4 regions of the Colwellia sp. Bg11-28 genome follow, and region 4 is predicted to be linked to each of the others. Evidence: predicted binding sites of a transcription regulator. Region 4 holds the regulator's gene; each other region holds the start of a gene.
The links. The regulator LexA, encoded in region 4, represses DNA repair genes until DNA is damaged. The targets are predictions, from matches to a motif close to TACTGTATNNNNATACAGTA.

Region 1 (3,221 bases), on a different contig from region 4:
TGGGAAAGTTCTTCTTATTAAGGGAAGTTTGTTAATGAGAAAGCGGTTACGGAGTTTTGAAGGGGAGTCGAAGTAGTCTCCGCCAGCATAGACACTGACGGATAAAATAACAACTTATAAGGAAGAGCAAAAACTATGGGGCTTAGTCTTTAGTTTGATCTTTAGTGATTCCAAAATGTTGGTAAGCTCTATCTGTTGCTATTCTGCCACGCGGAGTACGTTGCAAAAAGCCTTGTTGGATTAAAAAAGGCTCTATTACATCTTCTATAGTTTCTCGTTCTTCACCAATGGCTGCAGCAACATTGTCCAAGCCAACAGGTCCACCCATAAATTTATCAATAATGGCATGTAATAGCTTCCTGTCCATAATATCAAAGCCTTCACTGTCAACTTCTAACATGTCTAACGCAGCAGCGGCAGTTTGTTGACTAACCACCCCGTGCGATTTTATATCGGCATAATCACGTACTCGGCGTAATAAACGATTAGCAATACGTGGCGTGCCGCGAGAGCGGCGTGCAACTTCAAATGCCCCCTCCTCATCTATTGTTAAGTTCAAAAAATGTGCCGAACGGCTGACAATAGTTGATAAGTCTGCAACATTATAAAACTCTAACCGTTGAACAATACCAAATCGGTCACGTAAGGGTGACGTTAATGCACCTGCTCGTGTGGTAGCGCCAATAAGTGTAAATGGGGGTAGGTCTAACTTGATAGAACGCGCTGCAGGTCCTTCACCAATCATAATATCTAATTGATAATCTTCCATTGCAGGGTAAAGTATTTCTTCAACCACAGCACTTAAACGATGGATCTCATCTATAAAAAGAATATCGTTTTCTTCTAAATTAGTTAGTAGCGCTGCTAAATCACCGGCTTTTTCTAATACTGGTCCGGAAGTTGTGCGAATATTAACACCCATTTCATTGGCAACAATATTAGCTAAAGTGGTTTTACCTAGACCTGGAGGGCCAAAAATGAGCAAGTGATCTAAAGGTTCGCCACGATTTTTTGCGGCTGGAATAAATATTTCCATTTGCGCTTTAACATGCTGTTGCCCCGTATAATCTTGTAGCATTTTAGGACGAATAGCACGATCTACCCTTTCATCTTCTACTGAAGCAATTGGTTCAATTAAGCGATCTGCTTCTATCATAGGTTACCTAAGTTCAAAATGTGATTAATCCGTTGGCTATATCATTGATTTTAATGCATCGCGAATAATGTTTTCGCTAGACATGCCGCGATTATATACGGATTTAACCGCTTTATCTGCCTGTACTTGTTTATAGCCAAGTGAAAGTAAAGCATTAATAGCATCGCCTTTATTATCATTAACAAAAGTAGTTTCTTGGCTCAATTCAGCAGAGAGTTGTTCTGGTATCACGCCATCATCACTAACTAAGTGTATTTGTTGTGCTTGCCAATCTTTCAAACGATCACGCATTTCAATAAGCAAACGCTCTGCTGTCTTTTTACCAACACCCGGGATTTTTACAATGGCGCTAATATCATCGTGACGAACACAACTAACAAATTGATCAGCAGACATGTTTGATAAAATAGCTAACGCTAATTTAGGACCTACACCATTAACTTTAATTAATAACCGGAATAACTTACGTTCTACTTTATTGGCGAAGCCATAAAGCAATTGAGCATCTTCACGTACAACAAAGTGAGTATAAATAGTTGCCTGCTGTTCAAGCTCAGGTAAGGCATAAATACTCGTCATTGGCATGGTGACTTCATAGCCCACGCCAGCACATTCAATTAATATTTCAGGAGAGTTTTTTTCCACAAGCATGCCACGTAAACGACCAATCACAACAAGTACCAAAGGCTATTATTAATGAATCAGATACTACCACTATATATTTATACAGTAAAGTGACCTAGTTGAATTTTGCTGACGTTGCCTAATATTTAAAACGAAATAACTCACTACGAAGAACACAGAGGCTTAGCTTCACAGACAAAAAAACGACTGAAAACTAATCTTTCTGGATTCCCGATCAGAAACTTCAGGAATGACGGCTATGCTGATGGGGATTTATAGAAAAGCGGGTTAGCGTAAACGCCCTCTAACGATTTTTGTAGCTTGACCGGCTAATATGGCGGCACTGGTATGACTATGACCATGACATAGTGCTACCGCTAAGGCATCGGCAGCATCGGCCTGAGGAGTACCTGGTAACTTTAAAATACTTTTTACCATATGCTGTACTTGGTTTTTATCTGCTGCGCCTGTACCTACAACAGCTTGCTTAATTTGTCTTGCTGAATACTCTGCGATGGTTAACCCTGAATTGGTTGCCGCCACAATAGCTGCACCCCGTGCTTGGCCAAGTTTCAAAGCTCCGCCAGGATTCACCCCCATGAAAACTTGTTCAATGGCAAACATATCCGGTTTGAATTGAATAATTAACTCAGATACGCCAGCAAAAATTGTTTGCAAACGTGAAGCTAAATCTTCACCTTGACTCATCGCTTTAATGCAACCACTACCAAGGTAGGTAAAACGTTGCTTTTCTTGTTTGATAACGCCGTAACCAGTAAAGCGTGAACCAGGATCAATTCCTAATATTATTGTCAACAGCGAGCCTTTTGATTGATATCTTATTCTTCAATAGAGGTAAGTTATATTAATGCCATAAAAAATGCAGCTAAAACATACGTTATAGCTGCATTAACATTACTGATATACAGTAATCATAACAAACAGTAGTTATCATTTATCTATTGATAAACGGTTACCTAATTATGCTTGTTCTTCGTCTTTGTTCTCTTCAGCTTTCTTTACTGCAAGAACAGCAACGCCTAATTCTCTTAACTGTTCAGGGTTAGCTTTACCCGGTGCATTAGTTAATGGACAAGCCGCTGTATTGGTTTTTGGGAAAGCCATTACGTCACGGATTGAACTTGCACCTGTCATTAACATCACTAATCGATCAAGGCCAAAGGCTAAACCAGCATGTGGCGGCGCACCATATTGTAGCGCTTCAAGTAAGAAGCCAAATTTCTCTTCTGCTTCTTCATCACTAATGCCTAAAATTCTAAATACTGCTGCTTGCATATCTTGATTGTGAATACGTACAGAGCCACCACCAAGTTCACAGCCATTTAAGACCATGTCATAAGCATCTGATAAAGCGCCAACAGGATTTGCTTCTAACTGCTCAGCGGTTAAATTAGTCGGTGCAGTAAACGGATGATGAATA
Region 2 (3,221 bases), on a different contig from region 4:
AAAAGACTAATCAACTTCTACCTCTTAAAGATATTTGAGATTAATTACCTTTGTATAGTTTACCTTCAGACAAGTAGCTTGGCGCTAACTTGCTTTTTTTACCGCTTTCTTCTGAAATGTTCGTTTGCCGCGTTTAGGCTTAAAAGCAACCTTAGGTAAACCAGAAAAAGATTGCTGACTGGCACCTTGTACCATCTCATTGACTATAACTGTTAAAGGTTGCATAAAGCTTAGATAGTTGGCATTTTTCTCACTGATTGCCGTGAGTGTTGCTTCCCATTGTGCTGTCATATCTGGCAAAGTAGCCATGGTGGGCAGGGCGGTGATTAACGCAACACCAACCTCCGTTGCGGTGATCGCTTTGCCTTGACGTTGTAAAAACCCGCGTTTAAAAAGTAAATCTATAATGCCGGCGCGAGTAGCGTCTGTACCCAGACCATCGGTTTCTTTCAGTACTTTTTTAATGGCCGCATCATTGACGTAACGGGAAATACCGGTCATGGCACCGAGCAGCGTTGCATCAGTAAAAGATTGCGGCGGTGACGTGTGTTTTTCTATTAATTCGCCTTGTTGGCAATGTAATAGTTGCCCTTTTGTTAAAGGGGGCAATGTTTGCTCTTGTTCTTGCCCATGTTCTAACTTACTTTGGTTTTTCGTTTTATTACTTTTTGGGAATAAGACTTGCCAGCCCAGTTGTTTTTCTGTTTTTGCTTGGCTCATAAAATTCCCGCCAGCAATTAATAATTCCACTTTGGTTTGCTGATAAATATAGGCAGGATAAAACTGTACTAAATATTGACGTACAATCAGTAAATAGACATTTTTTTCAAAGGTATTTAAATTGATGTTCTCAGGTGATTTCTCGGTAGGGATAATTGCATGATGGGCGGTTATTTTTTTATCGTTCCATGCTTTACTCACTAAAGAAGTATTTGCCCCTTGAGCGGGTTTATTACAAGGTAATGATGAGTTGGCGAGTGTATTAACAATGCCACTTGCTTGCTTTAGTTGCTCTTTAGGCAAATACCGACAATCTGAACGTGGGTAAGTAATCAGTTTATGTCTTTCATATAAAGCCTGACAAACATCAAGCACAAGCTTGGCATTCATAGAAAACTGCTTAGCAGCACTAATTTGTAATTGCGATAAATTAAAGGGCAATGGGGCGGCTTGTTGTTTTTCGTTACTGTCAATATTACTGATTGTTGCGGGTTGGTTAGCAATGCGTTTAACGACATTCTCTGCTAATGCTTTTACCAAAACTCGACCTTCTTCATCGCAATATGGTTGACAGTTTTCACTTGGTTGCCATTTTGCTGTAAAAGCGATGGCGTCCTTTGAACTTAGTGCAATATGAGCCTGAACTTGGAAGAAAGGTTTACTGACAAATTCTGATATTTCTTGCTCACGCCTAACCACTAAACCTAACAAAGGTGTTTGCACACGACCTACGGACAATACCGAGTTGTAACCGGTTTTTTGCCCTTGCAATGTATATGCACGGGTAAGGTTAATACCATAAAGCCAATCAGCGCGTGAACGTGCTAAAGCAGAAATAGATAACGGCATAAAATCACTATTAGGTTTTAGTGACGTAAGGGCTCGCTTAACGGCAGGTAAGTTTAAATCGCTGATCAGCAGACGTTTAATGTTAGCTTTTTTTGTTTTGGATAATTTAAAGTAATCAATCACTTCATCAACGAGTAATTGACCTTCTCTGTCGGGATCGCCTGCGTGAATAATTTCATCGGCTTGTTTCACCAATTTTCTTAAGACAGTGAGTTGTGAGCGAGTTCGAGCAATGGGTTTTAATTGCCATTGCTGCGGCACTATAGGCAAACTTTCCATGCGCCATTTTTTTAATTCGGCATCATAGTCTTCAGGATCTGCTTGCGCCAAAATGTGTCCGATACACCAACTGACCACATCACCGTTAGCGAGCTCAATATGTGTTTTATGGTTTTTTTGTGGCTTAGGTAATGCGGCAGCAATAGCGCGACCTAAACTCGGTTTTTCGGCAATATAGAGTTTCAAGCCATATCCAAGTGTTAGTGATTAACAACAAAGGCTTAAGTATAATGCGTTTACTGGTTTTATGTACAGCTTTATCGGTTAGCTTTGACTAGGCAAGGAGAGTACACATGATACTTAAAGTTTCGCCATAAAAAACCGCTCTTTAAGAGCGGCTTGAATCTTAGTTGCAGCTAAATATTAGCTGCTTAAACAGTAACTATTAAAACTCGTAACGGGCAACAAAGGAGACATAACGTTCTGTTTGACGGTCAGTAATACTTCCGTAATCAGCATTTTTAACTAAGTTTCCGTCATCATTTAGGGAGGTTCTTGTTTCATTAATATTGGTCGCTGAATCGCTATCAAATACGTTATAAACGGTCGCTTTGAATGATAAATCACCATCCATTACTTCGGTAATATAAGTTAATGATAAGTCGACATTAGTAACCCAATCAAGATTACCTTTTGAACCACGTTTAGCTGGTTGTTCGTTTTCATCGTAAAAGCTCTCATGACCAGAATTGCCATAACATGCTTCCCATACATTACCCGCAGCACAACTATCTACGCCAGTTGGGTGACGACCAAGATAACTTTGTGGACGACCAGAACTAATACTCGAAACGAAACCAAAAATTATGTTTTCAGTGATGTCGTAACTACCGTTAAATTTGAATACATGGGTGTGATCATTTGGTAACAGACCATAGCCGTGGTCCATAACATCTCCGTAATCGTACGAAGTTGTCCAACCTGGATCTGCTTGGTTATTATCCGTTTTAACTAGACCTTCGGTATTACCCCAGTTTTTAGAGTAAGTGTAAGAAGAGTTAATGCGGAAGCTATCCGTGATCGAACCATCAAGGGTGAATTCCATAGCAGCATAATGACGTTCCATCTTAGGTAACATCATTTCCTCAGCAGATAAAGTTACTGCTTCAAGGCCATTATCAGGATTACCATCAAAATCTTGTTCAATGGTTAAGCTTTCGCCTGGGTTGTGTAAGAACCATGTACCACCGACATCATTATAACCAAGTTGAGCCAATTTCTTATTCAACGGTGATTGGATATCACTATCTTCTACACCACGGCCAAGTTCACGCCAAATAACGCGTGTACCAAAAGTCATGGTATCAAAGACTTCTTGCTGAAAGCCTAGGGTGACTTCATCTGAGTACATTGGCTCTAATGTGGTAGAAGCA
Region 3 (3,221 bases), on a different contig from region 4:
TAGCTCAAAAAAACAGGCTAAAAGTGTGAGCAGGGATAATACCCAAGCCCAGCACGGATTCAAAGCTATTTATTACATCAGTTAAAAAAACTCTATTTGCATCACGACAATGAAAGTAGGTAGTTCACCTGTTATCGGATCCCTTTTTACTAAAACGGTGTGTGTAAATGAGCTTAGCTGGCTAATAGCTCTTGCGCATTTGCTAAACTGTGTTGAGATATTTTATCTCCTGCAAGCAAACGAGCAATTTCTTTGACCCGATTTGATTCACTTAGTTCACTTACTTTAGTTTCAGTGAGTTCGCCATCAGTCAATTTGCTCACAAAGAGTTGTTGATGTCCCTTACATGCCACTTGGGGTAAATGGGTAACACAAATTACTTGAGTATTTTTAGATAGCTGCTTTAACTTTTTACCTACCATAGCCGCTGTGGGGCCACTTATACCGACATCAACTTCATCAAATATTAGTGTTGGCGTGATCACTTTATCGGCCAAAATAACCTGCATAGCTAAACTGATACGAGATAGTTCACCACCGGAGGCAACCTTATGCATAGCTTCAAGCGCTTGCCCTGGGTTAATGCTAACTTGAAAGCTAATAGTATCACTACCATTGGTATTGATAGTTTCTTTGCCATTTTCTTGTTTTTTATTATTATCAACGGCAATAAAAAATTGTCCGTGGGGCATGTTCAGTTCTTGCATACTTTTACTGATCAGTTTACTCAGGCTTTTACCTGATTTTTCTCTTGATGCTGATAACAGTTCAGCGCTTTCATTATAATGAATTCTAGTCTGCTCTAATTCTTCAATAATAGTATCAATGCGGGTTTCATCATTAGATATTGAAGCGAGCTGTTGTTTTAATTCACTATGGAAGTTAACTAGATTTTCTGGTGACAGTTGGTGTTTTTTGGCCAACTGCACTGCGGTAGAGTAACGCTCTTCAATGATCGCATAATTTTGAGGGTCTAGTTCTAATTGCTGATAATAGTGCGTTAAATCGTTATTTGCTTCATCTAATTGAATTAAGGTATCTGATAATATAGTGGCTACATCAGTTAATTGATTATCAACGCGTGCGATTGAATTGATATTTTCGCTACATTCTCTAAGTGCATCTAAGATATTAAAATTATCATTTTCTGATAAGCTTTGTAATGTGCTTAGCGTTGAGTCCAATAAATCTTGCGCATTACTATGGCGTTTATAATCTTTTTCTAGTGTTGAAAACTCATCAGGCTGTAATGAAAACTCATCGAGTTCAGTGACTTGATATTGAATGAGTTGCTGTTCAGCTTCACGCTGTTGTTTGCTTTGCTGCAGCATCTCTAATTCTTTATTAAGCTTATTCCACTGCTGGGCATAATGTTTTACTGCACTTAACAAAGGTGAGTGGTTGGCATAATTATCCAGTAAACGACATTGTTGATTCGCTTTAACGATAAGCTGGTGATCATGTTGACCATGGATATTAATTAACAGCTGTCCAATTTCTTTTAATTGCACTAAAGGCACTTGGCTGCCATTGATATATGATTTTGAGCGGCCTTCAGCGGAGATAACACGGCGAAGAATACATTCGCTATCATGCTCAGAAACGAGTTCATGTTGTTTTAGCCAAGCGCGCGCCATTTTATTTTTCTTTATTTCAAATGTGGCGGCTAAATCAGCCTTTTTGCAGTTTGGTCTAACCACATTAGTGGTTGCTCTATCACCTAAACATAAGCCCAGTGCATCAATAGCAATTGATTTTCCCGCGCCAGTCTCACCGGTAATTGTCGTCATACCTGATTGCCAATCAATATCTAATGAACGGACAATGGCAAAATTTTGAATGTTAAGTTGCAGCAGCATAGTTAACCTTTGGCAATAAGCATGAATAAAAAACCAGTAACTGTTAATTTATACAGTAAATGGGTTTTATTCAAGTTTATTTGAAACTATTTGCTTATTTTTTGATAGTAATGCTGGCTACTACTCATAGTTAAGTAGCAACAGGAGGTTAATAAAGTTTGTTACCCCAGCTTAATTTATTTCGTAATACGTTAAAGTATTCATGATCTAATGGGTGGATTAAACGAATGCTGCACTCACTCTTTTTGATGATAACTTCGTCACCAGGCATTACCGTTAAAATAACATGACCATCACAACTCACTTGCAAGTTTTCATGGTTATCGTTGGCTAGTATCAATTTGATTTCACTATTTCCATCAACAACAATTGGTCTACTTGTTAAGGTATGAGGAAACATAGGTACGAGCGATAGTGCATTTAAGTTGGGCGTTAAAATAGGTCCACCAGCAGACATCGAATAGGCCGTTGAGCCAGTAGGTGTGGAAATAATTAACCCGTCTGAGCGCTGGCTAAACATAAAGGTGCCATCAATATAAACTTCAAACTCAATCATGCTGGCAACTTTACCGGCATGGAGTACCGCTTCATTAACCGCGCTATTTGAACTTTTTAGTTTTCCGTGACGATAAACTTCAGCCTCTATAATAAAGCGTTGTTCACTACGTGACTTGCCTGATAATATTTGCTCTAAAGGTTTTATGATTTCAGAAGGAGAAAGATCGGTTAAAAAACCTAGGTTACCGCGGTTTACACCAATGACGCCAATATCGAAACAGGCGAGTACGCGCGCTGCGCCAAGCATGTAACCATCACCACCAATAACAATGGCGAGATCTGCTTGTTCGCCAATATCAGTTAATGTGCCGGTTTTCATCTTTTTGATATCGAGAGATTGCGCTACTGAAACTTCGACAATAACTTTATACTCATTCGCTAATAAGTATTTGTGCAATGTTTGTATGGTGGCACTGGCGCCATCATGATTAGGTTTGCCAATAAGGCCAATAGTTTTATAGTGTTGAGCCATAACGGTAATTTACTTATTTTGCTAGGGTTAATAGCAGTTTCGCTGGATTTTGCTCACTTGTAAAGTTCACTTTTTACAAAATGTTTTTAAATCAAGCTTGAATCATTTTAGAGAGTCCCCATAATGTCACCAAGAGTTATAAAATTGAGGTTTTTCCATGACAACAGAATCAACAAGTAATAAAGAAGAGTTAAGTGCTGAGCAATTAGCAGATGACATAGTACAACAAGCTGAAGAGCAGGTAGAAGATCAACATGATCATGCCCATGAAGTGATTAGTGCTGAACAAGAAAAAATTAACGAGTTAGAGCTAGCATTAGCTACAGCTCAAT
Region 4 (3,221 bases):
TGCGGCTATCTCTTTTAAACTCAATTGTTTGCCATAGGCTTGCATACCTGTGCCCGCTTTACCGTTAAAGACAATATTGAGGTGCTCTTCTATCGTACCCGTTGTAGCTATAGGGCTACCTTTTAATGCAGGGAAGGCCGGCGGCAAACCTAAACCGGTTGGTTGATGACAAGCTGAGCAGTAGGCTGTGTAAGTTGTTTCACCTAATTGCATAAGTTCTTCTTTTGATACAGAAGCGTTTAATGAGTCTTGTTCGGCACTTGCTGCAGCGGCGATACGTTGTTGTTGTTCATTGAGCCAAATGTCATAATCTTCAGCTGATTTTACCTCAACAACTATGGGCATAAAGCCATGATCTTTTCCGCATAACTCGGCACATTGACCGCGATAGACACCGGGTTCTTCGACTCTAGTCCAGGCTTCATTGATGAATCCTGGATTAGCATCCTGTTTAACGGCAAAAGCAGGCACCCACCATGAATGGATAACATCATCAGATGTTATTAAAAATCTAACTTTTTTATTAGCAGGAATAACAAGCGGCTTATCAACCTCAAGTAAATAGTTTTTACCTTTGATGGCGCTAGTTTCTTGTTGGTTTTGGTATTGCTCGCGAGGGGTGGAAAGCACAGAATAATATTCAATATCTTGGTCAAAGTATTTGTAATGCCATTTCCATTGCGAGCCCGTGATTTGAATCGTAACATCAGAGTTCTCATTGTCTTCCATCGCTATCAGTGTTTGTGTAGCAGGCACTGCCATGGCGATTAAAATAACAATGGGTATTGCTGTCCATAAAATTTCTACTTTAGTACTTTCATGAAAATCAGCAGGCTTTGCACCTTTAGATTTTCTGTGAAAAGCAATCGACCAAAACATAGCGCCAAAAACTAAAATACCGATAGCAGTACAAATATAGAGCACTAGCATATGTAAATCATATACGTCTCTACTAACGGCAGTAACCCCTTTAGTTAGGTTTAACTGCGTCTCTGCCCAGGCTGAATTGGCAAATAGGCTGACCAACACTAGCCAAATTAGCTTATGTTTCCCCACACGGCATCTCCTCTTTTCAATGATAGAGAACAGATGTGCAGCAATGTACTTCATAACTCACTGAACTGAATATCTGTTGTTGTTATTATTATTTTTATCAACTAACAAGAGCTCGGTTTAGCCACGGTTGCGCTATATAGAACGGTTCATGACGAATATACATAATTTAGAGATCAAGTTAATTATCGACGTAAAAGAGTAATCAGTCATAGTACTAGTGAACTAGTGTGACAGGATTAGCAAACAGACGTCTTTTTATTCTTTTTATGTTCGTTTTGTATGCGTTACTATTTATAGAATTACGCTAAAAATTGATCTAGGTCAAACATTTTATAACTGAGGAATTATAAAAAAGCCATTTAATTCAATGGAGTAATAGCTCTAAAGAGAGTGTGAGCTCTACTGGGACTAGCTTTGATTAAATCTAATAAAGGGATTTAAGAATTACAGAAAATCACGTGGAAATTTAGAAAGGAAAATATTGAAGATAAATAAAAACGCCATATTTATTACGCAGTAATTAGGTAATAAATATGACGAATGCTGTAACAGTGGCTATGATGGATTACATCCAACGTCCACTTCGAATAATACCGACGGCGATACCCTCAATATTAAACTCTTGATTAGCTAAGTCGACTTTAATAGGAGAGAAGTCTTCATTTTCTGCATGCAAATAGACAACATTTCCTTCACGTTTGAAACGTTTTACGGTGACATCATTTTCAACACGGGCAACAACAACTTGACCATTCTGTACTTCAGTAGTTTGATGCACAGCAAGTAAGTCGCCGTCTAGAATACCGATATCTTTCATGCTTTCGCCATTTACACGCAAGAGATAATCGGCAGCAGGATGGAATAAATTACCATCCATTTTATAATGTTCTTCAATATGCTCTTGCGCCAAAATAGGTTCACCGGCGGCAACTCGCCCTATCAGTGGTAAACCTTCTGCTTCAAGCATTTCTTCAACCAAGCGAATGCCACGAGAAGTGCCTGCAAGCATTTCAATGTAGCCTTTTTTTGCTAAAGCTTTTAAGTGTTCTTCGGCGGCATTAGCTGATTTGAAACCAAAAAAATTAGCGATTTCAGCACGTGTAGGTGGCATGCCTGTATCTTGAATCTTTGCTTTGATTAAATCATAAATCTGTTGCTGTCGTTTAGTCAGTGGGCGTAATTCGGTAGTTGAATCTATCATAGCTTTAGCCTGTAAATTTACACAGTATTACTGGTAGTATATACAGGATGTGATGAAAGGCAAGCCCCGCTTAGGTATATCTAACTAATTATTGTTTACGTGCAGAAATCACCTCACATTATGATTATCTACCTATGTTTTCATGAGAGTATATTGTTGTTCACAGCTGACTTTATATGAATTATCAACATGACTACTAATAATTAAGTTTATGGTTAGTAAGCTATTAATTGACAACAGGGTGGTTTGACACGTGTAAATTTAACCAAGTATATACTCGTTTATATAGCCCTATTTTTATTACCAGACCATAATTTAGCTTTCATCATCTATATCCAGCACATAGATTATTAACTAGTAAATATAATATAGTTTTGTCAGAATGATTTTAAGTTTGGCTACATTAACGCACTAAAAATAACAAAAGGTTACCGATGCACTGGCGGAAAAAACTTGTTCAATCGTCTTTAATATTTGTAAGTGAAAAACTTACTGTTGAGGTTATTGAACAACGAAAATTTAACTCAGCTAGCATAGCAGCAACACTCGCTTTAGCGTGTGCTCCATATGTTCAAAGTGCTGAATTAAGTAATACCTATTCGTTCAATATTCCTCAGCAAAGAGCAGATCTATCGCTCACTCAATTTGCAGAGCAAGCCGACTTAACGCTCATTTTCTCACTTGATAAAGTAAGTGATATAACGGCAAATAAGTTAACTGGCAATTATTCTATTGAACAAGCCATTAAACTTTTACTTGAGGATACGGAGTTAGTTGCAACATTGAGTGGTCAAGGTCTGCTTTCCATAAATAATAAAAATGATTTGGGGAAGACAGATAACATGTTTAAAAAAAATACATTATCGACAGCAATTATTGCAATTTTAGCGTCAACAGCTTCAGTCCAAGCGCATGCTGAAGACAGTAAAACAGCTGAAAAAGACGTTGAAAAAATCACCGTTAC

Region 1: a site for LexA is predicted at 1,869-1,888, ahead of ruvA (Holliday junction branch migration protein RuvA). Genes of this name have one in related genera too.
Region 2: a site for LexA is predicted at 2,086-2,105, ahead of CXF79_RS21935 (DNA topoisomerase III). Genes of this name have one in related genera too.
Region 3: a site for LexA is predicted at 1,898-1,917, ahead of recN (DNA repair protein RecN). Genes of this name have one in related genera too.

The regions. Positions count from the first base shown of each region.
Region 1 is NZ_PJBA01000006.1:1,854,734-1,857,954, forward strand. It holds gene ruvB (Holliday junction branch migration DNA helicase RuvB) at 143-1,156, opposite strand; gene ruvA (Holliday junction branch migration protein RuvA) at 1,193-1,828, opposite strand; gene ruvC (crossover junction endodeoxyribonuclease RuvC) at 2,069-2,596, opposite strand; gene aspS (aspartate--tRNA ligase) at 2,762-3,221, opposite strand, start outside.
Region 2 is NZ_PJBA01000018.1:1,099,366-1,102,586, reverse strand. It holds gene CXF79_RS21935 (DNA topoisomerase III) at 85-2,034, opposite strand; gene CXF79_RS21930 (TonB-dependent receptor) at 2,234-3,221, opposite strand, start outside.
Region 3 is NZ_PJBA01000006.1:77,017-80,237, forward strand. It holds gene recN (DNA repair protein RecN) at 174-1,859, opposite strand; gene nadK (NAD(+) kinase) at 2,008-2,889, opposite strand; gene grpE (nucleotide exchange factor GrpE) at 3,047-3,221, shown strand, end outside.
Region 4 is NZ_PJBA01000005.1:227,482-230,702, forward strand. It holds gene coxB (cytochrome c oxidase subunit II) at 1-1,056, opposite strand, end outside; gene lexA (transcriptional repressor LexA) at 1,622-2,257, opposite strand; gene CXF79_RS06520 (TonB-dependent receptor) at 3,100-3,221, shown strand, end outside.